2 linked regions of the Duganella zoogloeoides genome follow. The protein of the gene in region 1 interacts with the protein of each later gene in a pairwise test. Links are inferred from orthologs where the notes say so. Each region holds a gene or a part of one and is shown on either strand. Other genes may lie near its edges. The genes, in order: acpP and ybgC.

Region 1 (11,602 bases):
GTCCATCGACGCGTAACCACGCGAGGTCGATTTCAGCTTGTCGAAGAAGTCGAGCACGATTTCGCCCATCGGCATCTCGTACACCAGCTTGACCTGGCGACCGTGGTAGCTCATGTCCATCTGCACACCGCGCTTGCCGATGCACAGCGTGATCACCGATCCGACATACTCTTGCGGCATGTACAGGTTGACGGTAACGATCGGTTCGCGGATTTCGTTGATCTTGGTCGGCTCGGGCATGCGCGATGGATTGTCCACCTTGACGATGCTGTTGTCGCGCATTACCACCTCGTACACCACGGTCGGTGCGGTGGTGATCAGGTCCATGTCGAACTCGCGCTCGAGGCGCTCCTGGACGATTTCCATGTGCAGCAGACCGAGGAAGCCGCAGCGGAAGCCGAAGCCCAGCGCCTGCGATACTTCCGGCTCGTACATCAGTGCGGCATCGTTGAGTTTCAGCTTTTCCAGCGAGTCGCGCAGCGCGTCGTACTGGTTCGCTTCCACCGGGAACAGGCCGGCAAACACTTGCGGCTGCACTTCCTTGAAGCCTGGCAGCGGCGCCGGCGCCGGACGGTTGGCCAGGGTAACCGTATCGCCCACCTTGGCAACCTTCAGTTCCTTGATGCCGGCGATGATGAAGCCCACCTGGCCGGCCGACAGTTGCGGCAGCGACAGCGAACGCGGCGCGAAAATGCCCACGTCTTCCACCAGCTGCACCGAGTCGGTGGCCATCAGCTTGATCTTGTCTTTCGGTTTCAGGGTGCCGTTCATCACGCGCACCAGCATCACCACGCCCACGTAGGCGTCGTACCACGAGTCCACGATCAGCGCCTGCAGTGGCGCGTCCGGGTCGCCTTTCGGTGGCGGCACCTTGGCGATGATCGATTCGATCACGTCTTCCACGCCCAGGCCGGTCTTGGCCGAGCAATGGACGGCGTCGCCCGCTTCGATACCGATCACGTCTTCGATCTCGGCGATTGCGGTCGGCGGATCGGCGTTCGGCAAGTCGATTTTATTGAGGACGGGCACCACTTCCACGCCCAGGTCGAGCGCGGTGTAGCAGTTGGCAACCGTTTGCGCTTCCACGCCTTGCGACGCATCGACCACCAGCAGCGCGCCCTCGCACGCCGACAGTGAACGCGACACTTCGTACGAGAAGTCGACGTGGCCGGGCGTATCGATCAGGTTCAGGTTGTAGATGATGCCATCGCGCGCCTTGTATTTCAGGGCCGCAGTCTGGGCCTTGATGGTAATGCCGCGTTCGCGTTCCAGGTCCATCGAATCGAGCACCTGCGCCTCCATCTCGCGGTCGGACAGGCCGCCGCAAAGCTGGATGATGCGGTCGGCCAGGGTCGATTTACCGTGGTCGATGTGGGCGATGATGGAGAAATTGCGTATGTTGTTCATTAACAAATAATCAAAAAACAGGTCGAAACGACGGGTGCGCGCATCGCTAAAACACGGCGCGCAATACAAAAAGCGCTCAAAGCTGGGCATGATTGCCCTGGCGAGCGCCTTGGACTGCCAAACGTGATACCCGGCATTTTACCGGATTTCAGAGTGGAAAGCCCGACTTATACAAAGCACAGCCTTTTTGCCATGAATTTTGACTATTTCACCAGCAATGCGCGGATTTTGGCTTCGTCGAGGTGGTAATGGCACAGCTCGGGATCAGCCAGATCGGCAAACAGCACCGGCACCAGTTCGTCGTACCGGGCCAGCAGTGCAGGATCGCCGGCCTGGTCGATGTCGATCACGTCCACCGTAAAAATGACGCCCGGCGGCTGCAGGCGCAGCAGCGCGTCGTGCATGTCCTGGCACAGGTGGCAGTAGCTGCGGGAGTAGAGAGTGAAATGCATGGAAGTCTGGCAGGCTGCCACCGCCCGCGTATGCGGACGGTGGCAATATCACTTACTTGGCCAGCTCGCTCGGACGCAGCGAAATGAACTGCGTCTGGTCACCGCGGCGCACCAGCACTACCGAGCGCTTCTTCGGATCGAGCTTGGCCACCAGCGCGTTGAACTGCTTGGCGTCCTTGATCGCGGTATTGTTCAGCTGCAGCAGGATGTCGCCTTCATCGAGGCCAGCCGCTTCGGACACGCCATCGACATCGGCAATCACTACGCCACCATCGACGCCCAGCTCCTTGCGCTTGTCGGCCGGCAGGTCGGTAACGATCAGGCCCAGCGCGTTGGACTTGGCCTGCTCCGGCTCGGCTTTGCCGCCCTTACCCTTGCCGGTTGCGCCCTTGCCGGTCTTGTCGGCATCCATTTCCACCACGTTGACCGGCAAGTCCAGTTGCTGGCCCTTGCGCCACACGGTAATGGTCGCCTTGCTGCCAATCGCCGTGCCGCCGACCACGCGCGGCAGGTCCGACGAGCGGGCAATCGCCGTGCCATTAAATTTCAGAATGATGTCACCCGGCTTGATTCCGGCCTTGTCGGCAGGACCGTCGGGCTCCACCATGGCCACACCGGCACCTTGGGCATTTTTCAGGCCCAGCGACTCGGCCACTTCCTTGTTCACCTCGGAAATCTGCACGCCGATGCGGCCGCGGGTGACCTTGCCGCTCTTCTTGAGCTGCTCGGACACGCGGATCGCCTCGTCGATCGGCACCGCGAACGAAATGCCGTTATACGCGCCGGACAGGGTGGCGATCTGGGAATTGATGCCGATGACTTCGCCGCGCATATTGATCAGCGGGCCACCCGAGTTGCCGGGGTTGACGGCCACGTCGCTTTGAATCAGCGCCAGGTAGTCGCCGGTATCGCGCTGCTTGGCCGAGATGATGCCGGCGGTGACGGTGTTCTCCAGGTTGAACGGCGAGCCGATGGCGATCACCCACTCTCCCACGCGGATCTTGTCGGAGTCGCCCATCAACAGGAATGGCAGTTTTTCACCTTCGATTTTCAGCACGGCCACGTCGGTGCGGGCGTCCGCGCCCAGTACCTTGGCCTTGAATTCGCGCTTGTCGGTCAGCGTGACGAACACCTCGTCGGCGCCATCGACCACGTGGGCATTGGTCATCACGTAGCCGTCGGCCGACAGGATGAAGCCGGAGCCGACGCCGCGCGGCACTGCTTCTTCAGGTACCGGGGTGCGGCGCGGTGTTTTGCGGCCCTGCCCTTGCGGTGGCACCGGCATGGCGCCGCCGAAGAAGCGGCGCATGAATTCGGCCATTTCGTCTTCGCCGACTTCGCCACGACCGCCCGGCTTGACCAGCTCGGTGGTGCGGATATTGACCACGGCGGGGCCAACGCGGTCAACCAGGTCGGCAAAGTCGGGCAAGCCCATCACGGCGCCGGTGACCGGCGCGGCGGCAACTGCCGGACTCATGCCCAGTACGGCGGGCGACATCCAAACGCTTGCGCTGACCAGCAGCGCGGAGAGAGTTTTACTGCCGACAGATAAATTATTTTTCAAATTATTTTTCATGGAGATCGTTCTCTAAAGGTTCTGGAATGCAGGCAGCACGCGTCGCGGTGCGAGGCGCGCGCCATGAGGCTAGCACAGGGCGGGATAAAAGTCCCGCACGCGGCACACCGGGTAATTATACGAGCAGGAAGAAATAAAACGGCTTAAGGGAAGATTACGTCGGCGCTGGAGGCATCCTGGCCGTGGGACGTGGCGCCGGCGGCAGCGCTGGTGGCGAGCGTATTTGCAGCGGCGGCAGTAGCGGTATTGGCGGCGTTGCTGGCATGGGCGGCAGCAGCGCCGTTGGCCGATGCGGCAAACGGTGGCGCAGCAGGGTCGGTGGCGCCTGGCGCAAGCGGCGAGAGCTCGTGCGCAGGCTCGTTGTCGAGGCGCGCCGCCAGCGCCGCGCGGAACCCATTGCTGAGCGCGCCTTGAGCGCTGTCGCGCAGCACGTCGCCGACCAGGTGATAGGCCTGCCACGCCGCCCTGCCCTCGGTGGTTTCCAGCGCCGCGAAGGCAAGTTCCTGCTCGCTCTGCGCCAGCTCGCCATCCGCCAGCGCCGAAATGTTTTCGTGCAGTCTTTTATGGGTATCCATCGCTTGCTCCGCCTGTCAATACATTGCCACCACGGCCGACAAATTGCCGGGCGCCAATGCCATCATTCCTGCCTTACCAGCGCTTGTCAACCGGCATATCGAGCAGAGGCTTTAACTTTTCAGCGATGACTTCTCGGGCACGGAAGATACGGCTGCGGACCGTGCCGATGGGGCAAGCCATGATATCGGAAATCTCTTCGTAGCTGAGCCCTTCTATTTCGCGCAAGGCGATCGCAGTCCGTAAATCGAGTGGCAAGGCGTCCATGGCCGCGTTGACGGTCTGGGCAATTTGCTTGCTGGCCAGCATGGATTCCGGCGTATTGATGTCGCGCAAATTATCGCCATCTGAAAAACCCTCGGCATGTTCGGCGTCGGTTTCCGTCGACGTGGGCGTGCGCCTGCCCTGCGTCGTCAAAAAATTCTTGGCCGTGTTAATTCCTATGCGATACAACCACGTATAAAAAGCCGAGTCGCCACGAAAATGCCGCAACGCGCGATAGGCCTTGATAAACGTCTCTTGTACCACGTCTTCGGCTTCCACCGGGTCGTGCACGATACGCGACAGCAGGCGCATGAGGCGGCGCTGATATTTGGCCACCAACATGTCAAACGCCTGCTTGTCGCCGGCCCGGACCCGGTCGACCAGCATCTGGTCACACTCACGTTCTGTCGTCACTCCGGAATTCCTCGGTGGCCTGCAACGTCGCCGCAACCCTTTATGCTATAGAGTTAGCCCGCTGCAAGAAGTTCACAGTGTTGGCGCATTTATTTCGCTGCGCGCGGCGGCGGCCCGACAGGCCAGCGTCAACGCGCGCAACTCCGCCCCGCTTACGCAATCGGGCAACACCAGCACCGACCGCACGCTGCCATCCGCACCACCCAAGCGCAGCAGCAGCAAACCGCGCCACACGGTCGATCCATCAAGCAGGCGCAGCGGCGTTCCCGCATGTTGGTATAGCGCAGTGCGGAATTGCCCGACTGCGGTTATATCAACCGCCATTGCAATACCGCATGGTTGCCCGCAGACATAGCCACAGATAGCGGCCACCACGCACGCCAGCGGCGCCAGCACGCCGGGACAGGCAGCGGCGGACGCCAGCACGCAACAGCACAACCCGGCGTGCAACAAGCGCAAACCAGGCGAGGGACGAACGATGACGGACACCGCGATCGACATGACTGCAGCACGGATAGAGACAACACAAAAAATCTACACGGATGGGGAGCGATAAAACTGGATGCGCCGGCGCGGGGCCGGGCAATTCAGGCGCTGGCGAATGCCAGCGCCGAATCCTCGCCCACCATGCTTTGACATGGCGGGCGCGGTTTTAGTTCAACATAAAGTTAAACTTTTTTACTACCTAGATCTTGCCGAAGACAAGGCTGCCGTTGGTTCCGCCGAAGCCGAACGAGTTTTTCACTGCATACTCGATCTTCATGTCGCGGGCGACATTGGCGCAGAAGTCCAGATCGCACGACGGATCCTGGTTGAAGATGTTAATGGTCGGTGGCGACACCTGGTGGTGCACCGCCAATACCGTAAACACTGCTTCCAGGCCGCCGGCGCCGCCGAGCAAGTGGCCGGTCATCGACTTGGTCGAATTGACCACCAGCTTTTTGGCGTGGTCGCCGAACGTGCGCTTGATGCCCTGCACTTCGGCCACGTCGCCTTGCGGCGTCGAGGTGCCGTGCGCATTCACGTACTGCACCTGGTCCGGGTTGAGGCCGGCGTTGGCAAGCGCGGCTTGCGCCGACTTGCTGCCACCGCTACCGTCTTCCAGGGGCGACGTCATGTGGTAAGCATCGGCGCTCATGCCGAAGCCGACCAGCTCGGCGTAAATCTTGGCACCGCGTGCCTTGGCGTGTTCGTACTCTTCCACGACCATCACGCCGGCGCCTTCGCCCAGCACGAAGCCGTCGCGGTCCGTATCCCATGGACGGGATGCGGTGGCCGGGTCGTCGTTGCGCGCGGACAGGGCTTTTGCCGAAGCAAAGCCACCGAGACCCAGCGGCGAAACGGTCGACTCGGCGCCACCGGCGATCATCACGTCGGCATCGCCATACTCGATCATGCGAGCGGCAGCGCCAATGCAATGCAGGCCGGTGGTACAAGCGGTGACGATCGACAGATTAGGACCGCGCATGCCGTACTTGATCGACAGGTTGCCCGAAATCATATTGATAATCGAGGCAGGCACGAAGAAGGGCGAAATACGGCGCGGACCGCGCTTGTCGTAGTCTTCCTTCTGCTCTTCGATCATCGGCAGACCGCCGATGCCGGAACCGATGATCACACCGATACGATCGGCATTGGCGTCGGTCACTTCGATACCCGAATCCTGCACCGCCTGGATGCCGGCCGCCATGCCGTAATGGATAAACGTATCCATGTGGCGCGCTTCCTTGGCCGAGATGTAGTCCTCGATATTGAAGCCTTTGACTTCACCGGCAAAACGGGTACTGAAAGCTTGTGCGTCAAACTTGGTGATGGTGGCAATGCCGGATTTGCCCTCGAGTGCCGCTGCCCAGGTATCGGCAACATTGTTGCCAATCGGGGTAACGGCGCCCAGGCCGGTAATGACAACACGACGGTTTTTAGAACCTCTCAAGCGATTCTCCTAAAGTCGATCGGGCGGCAATTACGCCTTGACGTGCGCGGTGGCGTAGTCGATGGCTTGTTGCACGGTGGTGATCTTTTCTGCTTGTTCGTCAGGGATTTCCATTTCGAACTCGTCTTCCAGGGCCATCACCAGTTCCACGGTGTCCAGGGAGTCAGCGCCCAGATCGTCAACGAACGAGGATTCGATCTTGATGTCCGCTTCTGCGACGCCCAGTTGTTCTGCGACGATTTTCTTAACGCGTTGTTCGATATCCGACATGTTATGGCTCCATTTGTTTGTTACGGAAAGCGCGCATTTTATCAGGTTTGCGCACTGAAAAACTAATTTCGGTGTTTGCTACGAGTTTCCCCATAAGTGCACCGAAATCGCTGGTAAAAGATGGGAAATCCCATCAGTTCATATACATACCGCCATTCACGTGCAGCGTGGTGCCGGTAATGTAAGCCGCTTGCGGCGAGGCCAAAAAGGCGACCGCAGCAGCGATATCTTCAGGTTTGCCCAGGCGGCCCAACGGGATCTGGGTGAGCAATGCAGCGTGCTGGTCGTCGCCCAGCGACTTGGTCATGTCGGTATCGATAAAGCCCGGCGCCACGCTGTTGACGGTGATGTTGCGGCTGCCGATTTCACGCGCCAGCGCGCGGCCCATGCCCTCCACGCCAGCCTTGGCGGCAGCGTAATTCATCTGGCCCGGGTTGCCGGACGAGGCCACCACCGACGTGATGTTGATGATGCGGCCAGCCTTGGCCTTCATCATGCCGCGCAAGACGGCGCGCGACAGGCGGCCGACGGCGGACAGGTTGGTGGCGATCACGCTGTCCCACTCGTCGTCCTTCATGCGCATGGCCAGGTTATCCTGGGTGATGCCGGCATTGTTGACCAGGATGGCGACCGCGCCGTACGTCTTGGTAATTTCGTCGATGACGGCCGCGCAGCGCTCGGCGTCGGTCACGTTCAGGACCAGGCCTTTACCGGCCTCGGCATTGATTTCAGCCAGGTAAGCTGAAATCGCTTCCGCGCCCGCTTCGGTGGTGGCGGTGCCGATCACGCGCGCACCCTGGCGCGCCAGCTCCTGGGCGATGGCCTTGCCGATGCCGCGCGAAGCGCCGGTCACCAGCGCCACTTGATTTGCTAAATTCATGTGTGTCCTAACTAGTTAGTGCTAAACGATAGTACTCTGCGCCGCAGTCTTACTTGAGCGAGGTCAAGATGCGCTCCAGCGACGCCTGGTCGGTGATGGCGTCGCCTACCAGCGTCGCATCGATGCGCTTGGTCAAGCCCATCAGCACCTTGCCGGGACCGCATTCGATCACCTGAGTAATGCCTTGTGCAGCAACCTGCTGCATGGTTTCCACCCAGCGCACCGGTGCGGCAGCCTGGCGTACCAGCGCATCCTTGATTGCATCGACGTCGTTCAGCACAGCCACATCGACGTTATTGATCAGCGGGATTTGCGGTGCGGCGAAGGTCAGGTCGGCCAGGTAGTCGCGCAGGCGATCCGATGCAGGTTTCAGCAGCGACGAGTGGAACGGCGCCGAGACCGGCAACTTCATGGCGCGCTTGGCGCCCTTGGCCTTGGCGATATCGCAGGCGCGCTCGACCGCAGCAGTATGGCCGGCGATCACGACTTGCGCCGGCGCGTTGAAGTTGACCGCTTCCACCACCGAGTCCGACACGGCAGCGGTGGCTTCGGCGCAGGCGGCGCGCACGTCGTCGTCCGACAAACCGAGCACGACAGCCATGGTGCCGAGTCCGACCGGTACGGCTTCCTGCATCGCTTGCGCACGGAAGCGCACCAGCGGCACGGCGTCCTTGAACGCGATCACGCCGGCAGCGACCAGCGCCGAGTATTCGCCCAGGCTGTGGCCGGCAACGATGGTTGGCGCCGGGCCGCCTGCGGCGATCCATGCGCGGTACACGGCCACGGCAGCGGTGAGCATCACCGGCTGGGTGTTGGTGGTGAGGTCCAGCTCTTCTTTCGGACCTTCGGCAATCAGCTTGCCGAGGTCAAAGCCCAGCGCGCCTGACGCTTCGGCGATGGTTTCTGCCACCACCGGGTTGCCGGCAAAACCGTCCAGCATGGCGATCGCCTGCGAGCCCTGGCCCGGGAATACAAATGCAAATTTAGTCATACGTCATCCATTCGAAGGGAATCAATTCTTGTCGGCCTGAAGTATAGCCGTTAGAACTCTAACTCTAATTCTGGCGCAACAAGTCGCCGCTTACAGCGTATCCGGCAAGCCGCTCATGGTGGCCAGTACCGCGCCCCAGGTAAAGCCGCCGCCAACACCTTCCATCATGACGTTGTGGCCGTTCTTGATGCGGCCGTCGCGCACGGCAGCGTCCAGCGCCAGCGGGATCGAGGCAGCCGACGTATTGCCATGCTGATCGACGGTCACCACCATTTTGTCCAGCGGCAGGCCCATCTTCTTGGCGGTGCCGTTCATGATGCGGATATTGGCCTGGTGCGGCACCAGCCAGTCGATCTGGTCAGCCGACATGCCAGCCTTGTTTAACGCTTCGTGCGCGACCTTTTCCAGTACCGAGACGGCCAGCTTGAACACCGCCGGACCGTCCATGTACAGGTAGGCTTCGCCGGCGGTGGCGCCGCTGAACGAGTTGGGCATGCACAGGATGCCCGAGTGGCTGCCGTCCGCGTGCAGCGCGGTGGCCAGGATGCCAGGCTCGTCCGAACCGGTCACCACCACGGCGCCGGCGCCGTCGCCGAACAGCACGCAGGTGGTGCGGTCGTTAAAATTGAGAATGCGCGAAAACACTTCGGCGCCGATCACCAGCACGTTCTTGTGCACGCCGGCACGGATGAACGCATCGGCCGTGGACAGCGCATACACGAAGCCGCTGCAGACAGCCTGCACATCGACGGCCGCGCCATTGTTGGTGATGCCGAGTTTTTGCTGGACGATGCAGGCGGTGCTGGGGAAGCTGCCAAAGAAGTCGGGGGTGGAGCTGGCAACGATGATCAGGTCGATATCGTTGGGCGCCAGGCGCGCCATTTCCAGCGCCTTTTTGGCAGCGTTGGCCGCCAGGTCCGACGATTTTTCGTCGGCGGCGGCAAAGTGGCGCGCCGAAATGCCGCTGCGCGATACGATCCACTCGTCGGAAGTTTCGATGCCCTTGGCGGCCAGCTGCTGGGCCAGGTCCTGGTTGGTCACACGTTGCGCCGGCAAGTAGCTGCCGGTGCCGATAATTTTGCTATACAAGGTCATGCCGTCTATTCCACTCGATAGTTAGCCAGCAACGACGCCGGCGGCACTGGGGGCGGCTGCAGGTGCGGCAGCCGCCTCAGGCGTTTCAGTGTTGCGCGGCATCAGCTCGGCGATCAGGGTCGAAATGTGCGGCAACACGTCATTTTTGGCTGCATCATACGCCCGCTTGATCGCCCACTCAAAGGAATATGCGTCGGCGCCACCATGGCTTTTGAACACCAGGCCGCGCAAACCGAGCAGGCTGGCGCCGTTATAGCGCGACGGCGACAGGCGGTTCTTGATGGCAGTGAGCGCGCCGCGGCCCAGCAAGGCGCTGAGGATGGTCAGCGGCGTACGCTTGAATTCGGTCTTGACGGTGTCGGCAAAGAAGCGGGCCACGCCCTCCACTGCCTTGAGCGTGACGTTGCCGGTAAAGCCGTCGCACACCACCAGGTCGGTGGTGCCCTTGAAGATGTCATTGCCTTCAACGTTGCCGAAGAAGTTCAGCGCGCCGCGTTCGTGGTCGATCTGCAGCAGCTTGCCGGTGGCCTTGACCACTTCGTTGCCCTTGATGTCCTCGGTACCGACGTTAAGCAGGCCGATGGTCGGGCGTTCGATGTTTTCCATGGCCGAGACCAGCACCGAACCCATGATGGCGAACTGGTGCAGGTGATGCGGTTCGCAATCGACGTTGGCGCCCAGGTCGAGCATGTAGGTCGGGCCGTTCTTCTGGTTCGGCATGATCGAGCAGATCGCCGGGCGATCGACGCCGCTCATGGTTTTCAGTACGTAGCGGGCCACTGCCATCAGGGCGCCGGTATTGCCGGCCGAGACAGCGGCCTGGGCCTTGCCGGATTTGACCTGCTCGATCGCCACGCGCATCGACGAATCTTTTTTTCGGCGCAACGCAACTTCCAGCGGGTCGTCCATGGTCACCTGCTCGGAAGCGTGGACGATGGACAGGCGCGGATGGGTGTCGGCGTGATGCTTTTTCAGTTCGGCGCGCAGGACGTCTTCGAGTCCGATCAGGATCAGCTCGGCGTCTTGTTCGCGGTTGACGAAGGAGATTGCTGCGGGAATGGTGACCGATGGACCGTGATCTCCGCCCATGCAGTCGATAGAAATTTTGATTGTCATTGTTTGGGTTCAGTACCACGCTCCAGCCCTTCCGGGGCGAGCTGCGGCAAGCTGCGGACCAGTAACGGCCGGCGTATCAACATGACGGTGTGCAAAAGTGGTTTGCAGCCGATGAAAAAAGAAAAAGCGATGCTCAATAACTCAGCACCGCCTGTTTCCGTGTCCAGCAAAAGCGTCGATTACTCGTCGTTTTTGGTTTTCAGGACTTTACGACCACGGTAGAAGCCGTTAGGGCTGATGTGGTGACGCAGGTGGGTTTCGCCGGTGGTTGGCTCGATACCCAGTTGTGGAGCAACCAGGAAATCGTGCGAACGGTGCATACCGCGCTTCGAAGGGGACTTCTTGTTCTGTTGAACTGCCATGTTAATGACTCCTAATACATAAGTTCTAAAATTTTAACACAATCGATCAGCAAATACATGCGAATCGAGTATCCCGCCGGCAATACAGCCCGGCGACGTTAAATGCGGGTACTACTTTTACTACAACTTGCCAATACTCGATTACTGCACGCGCATGACACGTTCTTTACTACAGCTTGTTCGGATTTGCGGCTTACCGGTGCCGACTTATTTCAGGCCCTTGAGTGCTTCGAAGGGCGAGATCTTGGCGCTTTTCGCCTTATCGAGCA
Region 2 (11,717 bases), 440 kb from region 1 along the record:
ACTACTTCCGTGCCGGGTTTCGGGCCGAAGCCGATCGCCGTCACGCGGTAGCAAGTCTGTGGATCGGCTGCGTCGGTGCCGGGTTCGTGGCATTCCAGGCTTTCGATCACGTAACGCGGCTTTTTGAAGGGCAGCAATCCCATGCCGGTCTTCATCGTCGCGCCGGTCGCCTCGCCGTATTCGACGGTGCAGCCGCCGCCATCGTCGCCGCCCAGGTCGGCGTGCTGCCAGGCGGGATCGACGCCGCAGGCGTCCTGCGCCACCACGGCGCTGCCGTTTTGAATACTGCGCTCTGCATCCGCCAAGGCATCCTCCGCCGCGTGGAAGGCGATTTCGCGGTCACGCTCGCCACGCGCGGCCTGTTCGCCCTGCAAACCCAGGCGCGCAGCCGACGCGCCCAGCAGCATGACCAGCAACATCATGACCAGGCACACCACCACCGTTACTCCGCGTTGCGTACGCATGGTCGTGACCATGGTGTCACCCGCTCTTGTTGCGTAGCATGACCGTCAGTCCCACCAGGCGCCGCGCCCGCCATCGCTCCGTCGCCGGGATCTGCGCTTCCATGAGGCGCGTGCCCAGGTCCTGGCTGTGGCCGTCTGCATACGCCGGCCCGAACAGGTCGAATTGCATGGCGTGGGTGTCACTACGGGTGTTGCCGTCGCCATGCAGCAGCAAGGCCAGCTTGACGGTGCATACGCGTTTCCAGTGGCTGCGCCGCTGCAGTTCGCGCTGTTGTTCTTCTGGCGTGGCGCCTGCTGGCGCCAGCGCGTTGTCGAGGGCGCGGATGGCGGTGGCGCTCAAGTATCGGTTGGGGACGCCGTCGGCAGGCTGGTCGGTGTCCAGGCCGTACAGCACCTGGAACGATTCGACGCCGCGCACGATGGCGTCCGCGCCCCAGTTGCCATTGCCCAGATATTTGCAGCGCAATTCGCCGTCGCCGCCCTCGCCCAGTGCGACATAGAAGATGCTCCAGCCGAGCGCGTCGCCATCATCGGGCGCCGCCACGCCGAAGCCGCCGCAGTTGATGCTCGAGCCATCGCCGCTGATGCCCTGGCCGTGACCGGCAAAGCGCACGGCCAGCACATCGCTGCCGTTGGCAACAGCTGGCAGCGGCGTAGCAATGCCGTAGCTGGCCTTGCCCAGGCTGTGCGCATCCCAGCCGCTGATCAACGCCGGCGCATCGTCGGCGATGGATACCGGCGCGGTCGTGCTGTCCCAGTTGACGTAAGCGCCCTGCCGCACCGACTGCGCCATGATCTCCAGCGCATAGCGGCCGCCATCGTCAAGCCAGGCGCTCTCGGCGTGGTGGCGATAGTTGCCGGCCGACGCCAGCAGCAGGCTGCCAGCCAACAAGGTCAACAAAAGCCCCAGGCCGGCGGCAACCAGCAGCTCGACCAGGCTCCAGCCGTCCTGGCGCGTGAGCTTTATGAACCTGCTCCGAGATCGGCCTTGCTTACGCGAGCACTTCATTAACGTGCTCGGATACAGGCCCTGGTGGCGCACGCGTTTCATCACAGTGCTCCGACCGGCAGCGCCACGCCCGGCACATGCTGGCCGGTGCGATCGACTTGCGGCCTACCGTCGGCGCGTTTGCCGCGCCAGCCCACCTTGATCACCAGCGGTGCACCGGCCCCGCCACTGCAAGGCCACAGCAAGGTGCCGCCGCTCCACAGGCCGGCGTCGCGGCAGATCACCACGCGGCCGCTGGGCAGGTGCGTGCGCAGGGCAGTCTTGATTTCGTAGAGGTCGAACCAGGCCAGTTGGGCCGCGTTGCAGGCATCGGCGTAGCACAGCACGGCCGGCGGCGCGGGCGGAGGCTGGTCGAGCACGTCGTAGTCGAGGGTCAGGTAGGGATTGGCGCCATCGGGCAATTGCATCTGCGACGGATTGGCGCGCAGGCGTTCGGCCATACTGGTCGCCAGCAGCGATGCCTGCGCCAGCAAGGCGCTCTGGTGCCGCGCGCGCATGGCCGCCAGTTGCATCGACACCCCGCCGACGATGCCCACCGCCAGCACGAACACGGCAATCAGCACCTCGAGCAGGGTGAAGCCCCCAACCGACCACAACTTTGTACCTGAGCGCACGGCCAACCTCCGCTACATGACGAGGACAGGGTTCGACGTTAGCAGTGCTTTATGGCTGAGATCTGCGATGGATCAAGCGTGCGCTCGGGTTCGGCCGGTTGACAACAGTTGGCGAACACGACAGTAAAGCGGTAAGACGACACGCTTGCATTCGGTTAACTTTTAAGCAATCATGGGCCACCATGTGATCGGGGCCAATTATGAGTTTTCTCCTTGTCTTTGCTGGTACCTGCCTGGCTGGCGGTGGTGGCTTCGTCTGGCAGCGCCAGCGCCGCACCCGGCGCGAGGCCACCATCCGCGAGTTTCTGCTGCCGAAAGGATTGTTCGAAGCACTGCGTGTTCATCATCCGCAACTGACGCCCAAGGATTGCCACCTGGTGGCACAGGGACTGCGCCAGTTCTTCCTGGTCCACCTGAAAAGCGGCGGGCAGTTTGTGTCGATGCCGTCGCAGGTAGTGGACGACCTGTGGCACGAATTCATCCTCTACACCCGGGCTTACGAACAGTTTTGCCGCAAGGCATTCGGCGGCACCCTGCACCACACTCCGGCCATCGCGCTTGACCAGCGCCACCGTGGCAACGACGGCATCCGGCGCACCTGGCGCCTGGCCTGCGCCGAAGAAAATATCGATCCGCGCCATCCGTCGCGGCTGCCGTTGCTGTTTGCGCTGGACAGCAAGCTGGCCATCCCGAACGGCTTCGTGTACGTGCCCGATTGCGACGGCGTCGCGCGCAAGGGCGGTCAAGGCGATGGTGGTGGCGGCGATACTTACTGCGGTGCCCACCTCGGCGGTGGCGACAGCGGCTCAGGCACCGGGAGTGGCGACAGTAGCGATGGCGGTGGCGACAGCGATGGCGGTGGCGACAGCGGCGGCTGCGGTGGCGGAGGATGCGGTGGTGGCGGCGACTAGGCGCGCCCGACACAACCGCGACAGCAGTGACAGCGATGGCGACAGCGGCGGGAATAGCAGTGACTGCGGTGGCGGAGATTGCAGCGACCAGGCGCGCCTGACGCAAGCTTTCGCGCGAGCAGCAGCGACGAAGATGGTACGAAGGTACAGCAGGAGCTGCAACACAGCAAAGGAGGACCGGTCAGGCCCCTACTCGGTCTTGCGCGGCTTGCTTTCCTCACCCACTTCCGCAATCGCATTCTGGAACTCGGCCAGGTCTTCGAAGTTTTTGTAGACGGAAGCAAAACGGATGTAGGCCACGGTATCGAGGCACTGCAATTCCTGCATGACCAGTTCGCCGATGTAGCCGGTATCGACTTCGCGCAGGCCGCTGGTGAGCAGTTTTTCTTTGATGGACGAGACCGCCGCATCGACGGCGGGCGCCGCCACGGGGCGTTTGCGCAAGGCCAGCGACAGGCTGCCACGCAATTTTTCCGCCGAGTATTCGGTACGGCTGCCGTTCTTCTTGACCACGGCCGGCATCACCAGCTCGATGCGCTCGTACGTGGTAAATCGTTTATCACATTTCGTGCAGCGACGGCGACGGCGGATGGCATCCCCTTCCTCGGATACACGCGTATCGAGAACCTGGGTATCGTCATGCTGGCAGAACGGACATTTCATATGAGCCACTGAATATTGAAACGGCGCGCCGGTGGTGACCGCCGGCGCGCCAGGGGATTACTTGGCGTAGACCGGGTACTTGTCGGCCAACACTTTAACAGCAGCTTTGACACGCTCGATGGTGGCGGCGTCGTGCGGGTTGTCCAGCACGTCGGCGATCAGGTTGCCCACTTCTTCCGCTTCGGCTTCCTTGAAACCACGGGTGGTCATCGCTGGCGAACCGAGGCGGATGCCCGAGGTCACGAACGGCTTCTGCGGATCGTTCGGGATGCCGTTCTTGTTGGTGGTGATGTGGGCGGTGCCCAGGATCGCTTCGGCTTCCTTGCCGGTCAGGTTCTTCGGACGCAGGTCCACCAGCATCACGTGCGACTCGGTGCCGCCGGAGACGATACGCAGGCCGCGCTTGATCAGGGTCTTGGCCAGCACGTCGGCGTTGATCACCACTTGTTGCTGGTAAGCCTTGAATTCAGGCGTCAGCGCTTCCTTGAAAGCCACTGCCTTGCCGGCGATGACGTGCATCAGCGGGCCGCCCTGGATGCCGGGGAAGATGGCCGAGTTGATGATTTTCTCGTGCTCGGCCTTCATCAGGATGATGCCGCCGCGCGGGCCGCGCAACGATTTGTGCGTGGTCGAGGTGACGAAGTCGGCGTGCGGCACCGGGTTCGGGTACAGGCCTGCAGCGATCAGGCCTGCGTAGTGGGCCATATCGACCATGAAGTAAGCGCCCACTGCCTTGGCAACGGCTGCAAAACGCTCAAAGTCGATCTTTTTCGAGAAGGCCGACGCGCCGGCGATGATCAGCTTCGGCTTGTGTTCCTTGGCCAGCGCTTCCATCGCGTCGTAGTCGATGTCTTCTTCAGCGGTCAGGCCGTACGACACCACGTTGAACCATTTGCCGGACATGTTCAATGGCATGCCGTGGGTCAGGTGGCCGCCTTCGGCCAGCGACATGCCCATGATGGTGTCGCCTGGTTTCAGGACGGCGAAGAACACGCCCTGGTTTGCCTGCGAGCCGGAGTTCGGCTGCACGTTGGCCGCTTCCGCGCCGAACAGCTGCTTGACGCGGTCGATCGCCAGTTGCTCGACGACGTCCACGTATTCGCAGCCACCGTAGTAGCGCTTGCCTGGGTAGCCTTCGGCGTATTTATTGGTCAGCTGGGAGCCTTGGGCTTCCATGACGGCTGGCGAGGTGTAGTTCTCGGAAGCGATCAGTTCGATGTGGTCGTGCTGGCGGGTGTTTTCGTTCTGGATGGCGCCGAACAGTTCCGGGTCAACGCTGGCGAGGGTGTGATCTTTTGCGAACATGAAAAAACTCCAATAATGAGTAACGTTGTTGCTGGCAGGTTGGATCGAATGAGGGAAGCCAAAGCGGACAGGCAGCCTCTTTCGTGCATTCCATCGATGGGCTGCCCAGGCGAACGGCTGTTGAAATCTCACGTTTCCCGATGGATGTCCATCTTTCGCCGACGGACCAGCGCACCATTTTGGGGCTGCCCGCAGCTTTTCGCCAGTTACGTGAGACGTAATGGAACCCGGATTGTAATTTATGCGCCAGATTTGAGCAAATTTGCGCGAAAGGCGGGCTGATCTAATTTGCAACATCGGCATTTTGCGGCATCGCCGGGCGACATTGGGCATTTCAGCTACAATTTTGCCACCCTGTCACTCACTCTAGGAACCCTCATGATCGTCTTCATCACTGGCGCCTCCGCCGGCTTCGGCGCTGCCATGGCCCGCATCTTCGTTCAAAACGGCCATAAAGTCCTGATCGCCGGCCGCCGCGCCGACCGCCTGCAGGCCCTGGCCGCCGAACTGGGCGACGCCACCCTGCCGGTCGTGCTCGATGTGACCGACCGTGCGTCGATCGCGTCCGTGCTGGCTGGTTTGCCGGAAGCCTGGCGCCAGATCGACGTACTGGTTAACAACGCCGGCCTGGCACTGGGCGTGACGCCAGCGCACGAATCGTCGCTGGAAGACTGGGACACCATGATCGCCACCAATATCAGCGGTCTGGTTGCGATGACGCGCGCCATCCTGCCGGACATGGTCAAGCGCGGCAGCGGCACGATCATCAATATCGGCTCGGTCGCCGGCGATACGCCTTATCCGGGCGGCAACGTGTATGGGGCGACCAAGGCCTTCGTCGAGCAGTTCACGCTCAACCTGCGTGCCGACCTGGTGGGCACGGGCGTGCGCGCCACCAACCTGGCGCCGGGCCTGTGCGGCGGTACCGAGTTTTCCAACGTGCGCATGAAGGGCAACGACGAGGCTGCCGCCAAGGTCTACGAAGGCACCACGCCGCTGACCGCCGACGATATCGCCAACACCGCGTACTGGATCGCCACCCTACCCGCGCATATCAATATCAACCGCATCGAGATGATGCCGACCTGCCAGGGTTATGGCCCGCTCAACATCAAGCGCACGCTGTAAGCGCGGCGCGGCGAATGGACAGTAAAACTTAAATTTCGCTGAATTTTGCAGGGGAAGGACGCAATTGGCCCGTCCTTCCTTCAACCAGAGCAATAAATTCGCGTAGAATGTTGCTCAATCTTATTTGCAATCAACACAACATGCCAGCACAGTTCGACTGGAATGTCCGGGTCTATTACGAAGACACCGACGCCGGCGGGATCGTCTATTACGCCAACTACCTGAAATTCTTCGAGCGGGCCCGTACCGAATGGCTGCGCCACCTCAATGTGAACCAGCGCGCATTGCAGCAGGAACATGACGTGTTGTTCGTCGTCAAAAGTGTGACCTCGGAGTATCATGCGCCTGCAAAGCTTGACGACGTAATAAAATTAACTCTTAGCATCCAAAAACTAGGCCGTGCATCGGTTGCATTCCAGCAGCAAGCATGGTGTGGCGAGCAATTGTTGAATTCGGCCCAGGTGACCATCGCCTGCGTCGATACCACCATGCGCTTGCGCGCCATACCATCCGCCGTGGCCGAAAAAATGCGTCACTACGTAATCTCCGACTGATCAGACTGATAAACAATGAACGTCACCCAAGACCTCTCTTTCATCTCCCTCATCACCAATGCCCACCTGATCGTGCAGTTGATCATGGCGTTGTTGCTCATTATCTCGCTGGTCAGCTGGACCTACATCTTCAGCAAGCTGTTCGCAGTGCGTTCCGCGCGCCGCCAGACCGTGGAATTCGAAAAAACCTTCTGGGCCGGCGGCAACCTGCACGCGCTGCACCAGAATGCTGGCAAGGACCGCGCTGGCAGCGGCCCGCTGGCCCGCATCTTCGAAGCCGGCATGGGCGAATTCATCAAGAGCAAGGCCGCCTACGCCGCCAGCCGTGAAACCATGGACCACGGCGCCATCCTGGACGGCGCCCGCCGCGCCATGCGCGCTGCCTTCCAGCGCGAAATGGATGTACTGGAATCGCACCTGGCCTTCCTGGCCTCGGTCGGTTCGGTGTCGCCGTACATCGGCCTGCTCGGTACCGTGTGGGGCATCATGAACGCGTTCCGCGGTCTGGCCAATGTGCAGCAAGCCACGCTGGCAGCGGTCGCGCCCGGCATTGCCGAAGCGCTGATCGCTACCGCCATCGGCCTGTTCGCGGCGATTCCTGCGGTGGTGGCCTACAACCGCTTCTCGCACGATATCGATCGCCTGGCGATCCGCTTCGAGAGCTTTGTCGAAGAGTTCTCCAACATCCTGCAACGCCAGTCGCGCTAAGCGCGGGCATTTGATAAGGCAGAGCGATCATGGGTTCTTCTTTTAACAGCAGCATGCGCGGCGGCCGTGGCCGCAAGCTCAAGTCCGAAATCAACGTCGTGCCGTACATCGACGTGATGTTGTGCCTGCTGATCATTTTCATGGTCATGCCGTCGGCCAACGACGCCTCGGTGGTGGACTTGCCGCACGCGGAAAAATCGACCAAGCCGCCCAGCGACTACGTGCAGATCGTCATCAAGCCCAACGGCGCGCTGTCGATCGGCGTCAAGGGCAAGGATGCGGACGCGCCGGAAACGGCGCCGAGCCGCGACGCGCTGGTGAAAAAGCTGCGCACCTTGCACGACGAGCATCCCGACTACCCGGTGCTGATCTCGGGCGACAAGGAAAGCAAGTACGACGACGTGATCCAGCTGATCTCGGAAGCGAAAAAAATGGGCATTACCCGCGTGGGTTTGGCCACTCAATAAGAACGTTGAATAGATGAATCCCCCTACCGCAGGCGGCCCGTACAAGGTGCCGCGACAACACAACGGCTGGCGCGCAACGATACTTGCCGTATCGGTGCACGCGGTGCTGTTGCTGTTCCTGTGGGTGGGCGTGAGCTGGCAGAACACCGAACCGACCGAAGTCCAGGCAGAAATCTGGGACATGACGGTGCAGGACGCCGCCCCCGCCGCCCCGCCGGAACCCCAACCGGAACCTGATCCAGAACCGACTCCGGCGCCGGAGCCTGAACCCGTGCCGCCGCCCGTGGTCAAAGCTCCACCACCACCGCCGGTGGAAGTGCCACCTGCGCCCAAAGCACCCGACATCGCCCTCGAACGCCTGAAGGAAAAGAAGAAAAAGCTCGAGGAAGAGAAGAAGATCGCCGAGGCCAGGGAACTCAAGGAAGCCCAGCTGAAGAAAGAGGCGGACGAGAAGCAGGCCAAGCTCGACGCCAAGAAGAAGGCTGAGCAGAAAAAACTTGCCGAGCAAAAAGCCCGGGAAGAGGAAGAAAAAGAACAGGAAGAGAAAGAGAAGAAACTCGCCGCCGAGCAAGCCAAGAAAAAGGCCGCCGCAGAGAAACTGGCCAAGGAAAAGGCGGACAAGGCTGACAAGGCCGCCAAGGATAAGGCGTTTGCTGCGGAAATGAGCCGGATTACCGGTTCGGCCGCCAAGGGTGCCACCGGGACGGCTGCGCAATCGACTGGCGGCAAGGTTGATGGCGGTTACTCGGCAGCGATCCGTACCAAGGTCAAGAACAACCTGGTCTATGGCGGCACAGACGATACGCTGACGGCAACCTACAAGATCACCCAGTTGCCAACCGGTGAAATTATTGGCGTTCGCAAGATCAAGGGCAGCGCCTCGCCTGCGTACGACAGTGCGATCGAGAACGCAATTGCCAAATCGTCACCGCTCCCGAAGAAAAAAGATGGTACGGTAGAGCGCGAACTGGAACTGAACTTCAACATGAAGGATATGCACTAATGCAAACCAAATTTAAACACATCATTCTCTACGCCGGCCTGACCATCGCGGCCACCATGGGCAGCGCCCAGGCGCAGATGCGCATCGAAATTTCGGGCGCCGGCAGCAACCAGATCCCCGTCGCCGTGGCCGGCTTTGCCAACGAAGGCGTGGCCCCGCACATGGTCTCCGCCATTATCAAGGCCGACCTCGAACGCAGCGGCGCGTTTAAAATCATCGATGCCGGTGTGATCAGCGACGTCAACAACGTGGATTACAGCGGCTGGAAAGCCAAGGGCGCCGATGCGCTGGTGGTCGGCACCGTCAACGCCATGGCCGATGGCCGCTACGACGTGCGCTATAAACTGTACGACACCGTCAAGCAATCGCAGATCTCCAACCTGGACAAGGCTGTGACCGCCCAGTTCACGCGCCTGTCCGCGCACCTGATCGCCGACGATGTGTTCTTCAAGCTGACCGGCGTGCGCGGTGCTTTTTCCACCCGCATTTCGTATGTAAAACAGGAAGGCCGCAGCAATATGCTGATGGTTGCCGACGCCGATGGCGAAGGCGAGCAACTGGCGCTGCGTTCCAACGAGCCGATCATTTCGCCGTCGTGGTCGCCGGACGGCACCAAGGTCGCGTACGTGTCGTTCGAGCAGAAAAAGCCGGTCGTCTATATCCAGAACCTGATCACCCGCGCCCGCACCGTGGTGGCCAATGAAAAAGGCAATAACTCGGCGCCAGCCTGGGCGCCGGACGGCAACAAGCTGGCCGTGGCGCTGTCGCGTGACGGCAACTACGAGATCTACACGGTAAACGCCGACGGCAGCAACCTGCGCCGCGTCACCAGCAACGGCGGCATCGATACCGAGCCACAATGGTCGGCCGACGGCCAGAGCATCTACTTCACCAGCGACCGCAGCGGCGGCCCGCAAATTTATCGCATGAGCGCCAGCGGCGGCGACGCCAAGCGCGTGACCTTCTCCGGCACCTACAACACCAGCCCGCGCGTGTCGTCGGACGGCAAGACCCTGGCCTACATCTCGCGCCGCGACGGCAACTTCCAGCTGTACGTGCTGGACCTGGGCAGTGGCCAGGAAACGCGCCTGTCGGATACGACCAGCGACGAGTCGCCAAGTTTCGCGCCCAACGGCAAGTACATCATGTACGCCACGACGGCAGGCAGCCGCAAGTCGCTGGCCGTGGTCTCGGTGGATGGCCGTGTGAAGCAACGCCTGACCACTCAGGCGGGCAACATCAAGGAGCCCACCTGGGGTCCGTTCATGCAGTAAAACAATCAAAATCTAACGTTACTAGGAGAAACTCATGCGTCAAATCAGCAGCTTAGCCCTCGTCCTGACCACGGCAGCGATCCTGTCGGCCTGCTCGTCGACCCCGATCAAGGAAAACACCCCGCCACCAGTGGTAGAGCGTCCAGCGACCGGCCCGGCAACGGCACCAGCGGACACCCGCACCGTGGCGCCAGTTGAAACCAAGTCGCTCGACCCGCTGGACGATCCAAAAGGCGTGCTGGCCAACCGCAGCGTGTACTTCGACTATGACAGCTACAGCGTGCGCGCCGACGGCCGTCCAGTGGTGGAAAACCACTCGGCTTACCTGGCGAAAAACAAATCGCGCCAGATCCTGATCCAGGGTAACACCGATGACCGCGGCGGCTCCGAGTACAACCTGGCCCTGGGCCTGAAGCGCGCCGAAGCCGTGCGTAAAGCCATGACCACGCTGGGCGTGTCCGATTCGCAAATCGAAGCCGTGTCGCTGGGCAAAGAGAAGCCAAAAGCTGCCGGCACCGATGAAGCCGCACGCGCTGAAAACCGCCGCGCCGACATCGTTTACAAGTAATTTCTCTTTTGCCGGGTCACAGGCATAATACGGGGCGGTACCCGGACTTGGTTCCCAAGTCCAGGCATCGCCCCGTTTCCATTTTGATTTGTTGAAAGCGCCCGACATGATGAAACTCTCCAAATCCGGCGTCTCCGCCGCCGTGCTCGCTGCGATGACCTGGCTGCCGCTGCAAGCCCATGCCGGCCTGTTCGATGACGACGAAGCCCGCAAGGCCCTGCTGGACCTGCGCGCCAAGGTCGAAGCCTTGCGCGTCGAAACCAACGCCCGCCTCGAAACCAAGTCCGACAAGTCCAGCACGCTGGACATGATCAATCAGAACGACAACACGATTCAGGAGATCGCCAAGCTGCGCGGCCAGATCGAAGTGCTGGCCAATGAAGTATCGATGGCCCAGAAGCGCCAGCGCGACCTGTACACCGACCTCGACACGCGCATGCGCAAGCTCGAGCCGCGCGAAGTGAACGTGGACGGCAAAACCGCCCAGGTCGATCCGAGCGAAGAGCGCAGCTACGACGCCGCCATGACCCAGTTCAAGGCCGGCGACTACAAGGCCGCCGGCGATGCCCTGGCCGCCTTCGTGCGCCAGTACCCTGCTTCCGTGTACACGCCGAACGCGCAGTACTGGCTCGGCAACTCTTTCTACGCCCAGCGTGACTGCAAGAGCGCCATCGCGGCCCAGCAAGTGGTGCTGAAGAACTACGCCGACAGCCCGAAAGCGCCGGACGCCATGCTCAACATCGCCAGCTGCCAGACCGAGCTGAAAGACAAGGCGGCCAAGAAGACCTTGCAGGACCTGATCAAACAGTTCCCGGACTCGCAGGCGGCCGTGACGGCCAAGCAGCGCCTCGGCGGCAAGTAAGCGCGTGCGTTGAGGCTGCCGGACAAATAAATTGTCCGGCAGGCATTTGACAGGATGTGCTGAAACATCCTATAATCTCGCTTCTTCGGGGGTCGTTAGCTCAGCTGGTAGAGCAGCGGACTTTTAATCCGTTGGTCGCAGGTTCGAATCCCGCACGGCCTACCACCGAAGCACCCTTGGGTCGTTA

The links.
Region 2: the proteins of acpP (region 1) and ybgC interact in binary tests that used the Escherichia coli proteins (3 or more experiments, as listed by UniProt). The link is inferred for Duganella zoogloeoides from one-to-one orthologs.

What each region holds. Positions count from the first base shown.
Region 1 is NZ_CP140152.1:3,830,186-3,841,787, forward strand. The notes cover bases 5,270-8,036. They hold acpP (acyl carrier protein), read right to left. Parts: upstream 6,890-8,036; coding sequence 6,650-6,889; downstream 5,270-6,649. Other genes in these bases: fabF (beta-ketoacyl-ACP synthase II), read right to left, coding at 5,372-6,619; fabG (3-oxoacyl-ACP reductase FabG), read right to left, coding at 7,023-7,769; fabD (ACP S-malonyltransferase), read right to left, coding at 7,819-8,036. In the rest of the region: lepA (translation elongation factor 4), read right to left, coding at 1-1,407; SR858_RS16855 (glutaredoxin family protein), read right to left, coding at 1,611-1,859; SR858_RS16860 (Do family serine endopeptidase), read right to left, coding at 1,912-3,435; SR858_RS16865 (sigma-E factor negative regulatory protein), read right to left, coding at 3,579-4,010; RNA polymerase sigma factor RpoE, read right to left, coding at 4,084-4,686; SR858_RS16875 (hypothetical protein), read right to left, coding at 4,759-5,187; more of fabD, read right to left, coding at 8,037-8,760; SR858_RS16900 (beta-ketoacyl-ACP synthase III), read right to left, coding at 8,851-9,855; phosphate acyltransferase PlsX, read right to left, coding at 9,877-10,971; rpmF (50S ribosomal protein L32), read right to left, coding at 11,151-11,333; SR858_RS16915 (YceD family protein), read right to left, coding at 11,541-11,602. UniProt on the Escherichia coli protein: Carrier of the growing fatty acid chain in fatty acid biosynthesis.
Region 2 is NZ_CP140152.1:4,266,909-4,278,625, forward strand. Bases 5,060-7,941 are described here. They hold ybgC (tol-pal system-associated acyl-CoA thioesterase), read left to right. Parts: upstream 5,060-6,234; coding sequence 6,235-6,648; downstream 6,649-7,941. Other genes in these bases: SR858_RS18895 (SDR family oxidoreductase), read left to right, coding at 5,345-6,094; tolQ (protein TolQ), read left to right, coding at 6,664-7,356; SR858_RS18910 (ExbD/TolR family protein), read left to right, coding at 7,386-7,823; tolA (cell envelope integrity protein TolA), read left to right, coding at 7,837-7,941. Also shown: SR858_RS18865 (pilus assembly PilX family protein), read right to left, coding at 1-464; SR858_RS18870 (PilW family protein), read right to left, coding at 481-1,515; type IV pilus modification protein PilV, read right to left, coding at 1,515-2,087; SR858_RS18880 (glycine-rich domain-containing protein), read left to right, coding at 2,288-2,998; transcriptional regulator NrdR, read right to left, coding at 3,188-3,661; glyA (serine hydroxymethyltransferase), read right to left, coding at 3,719-4,966; more of tolA, read left to right, coding at 7,942-8,826; Tol-Pal system beta propeller repeat protein TolB, read left to right, coding at 8,826-10,100; peptidoglycan-associated lipoprotein Pal, read left to right, coding at 10,135-10,668; tol-pal system protein YbgF, read left to right, coding at 10,775-11,530.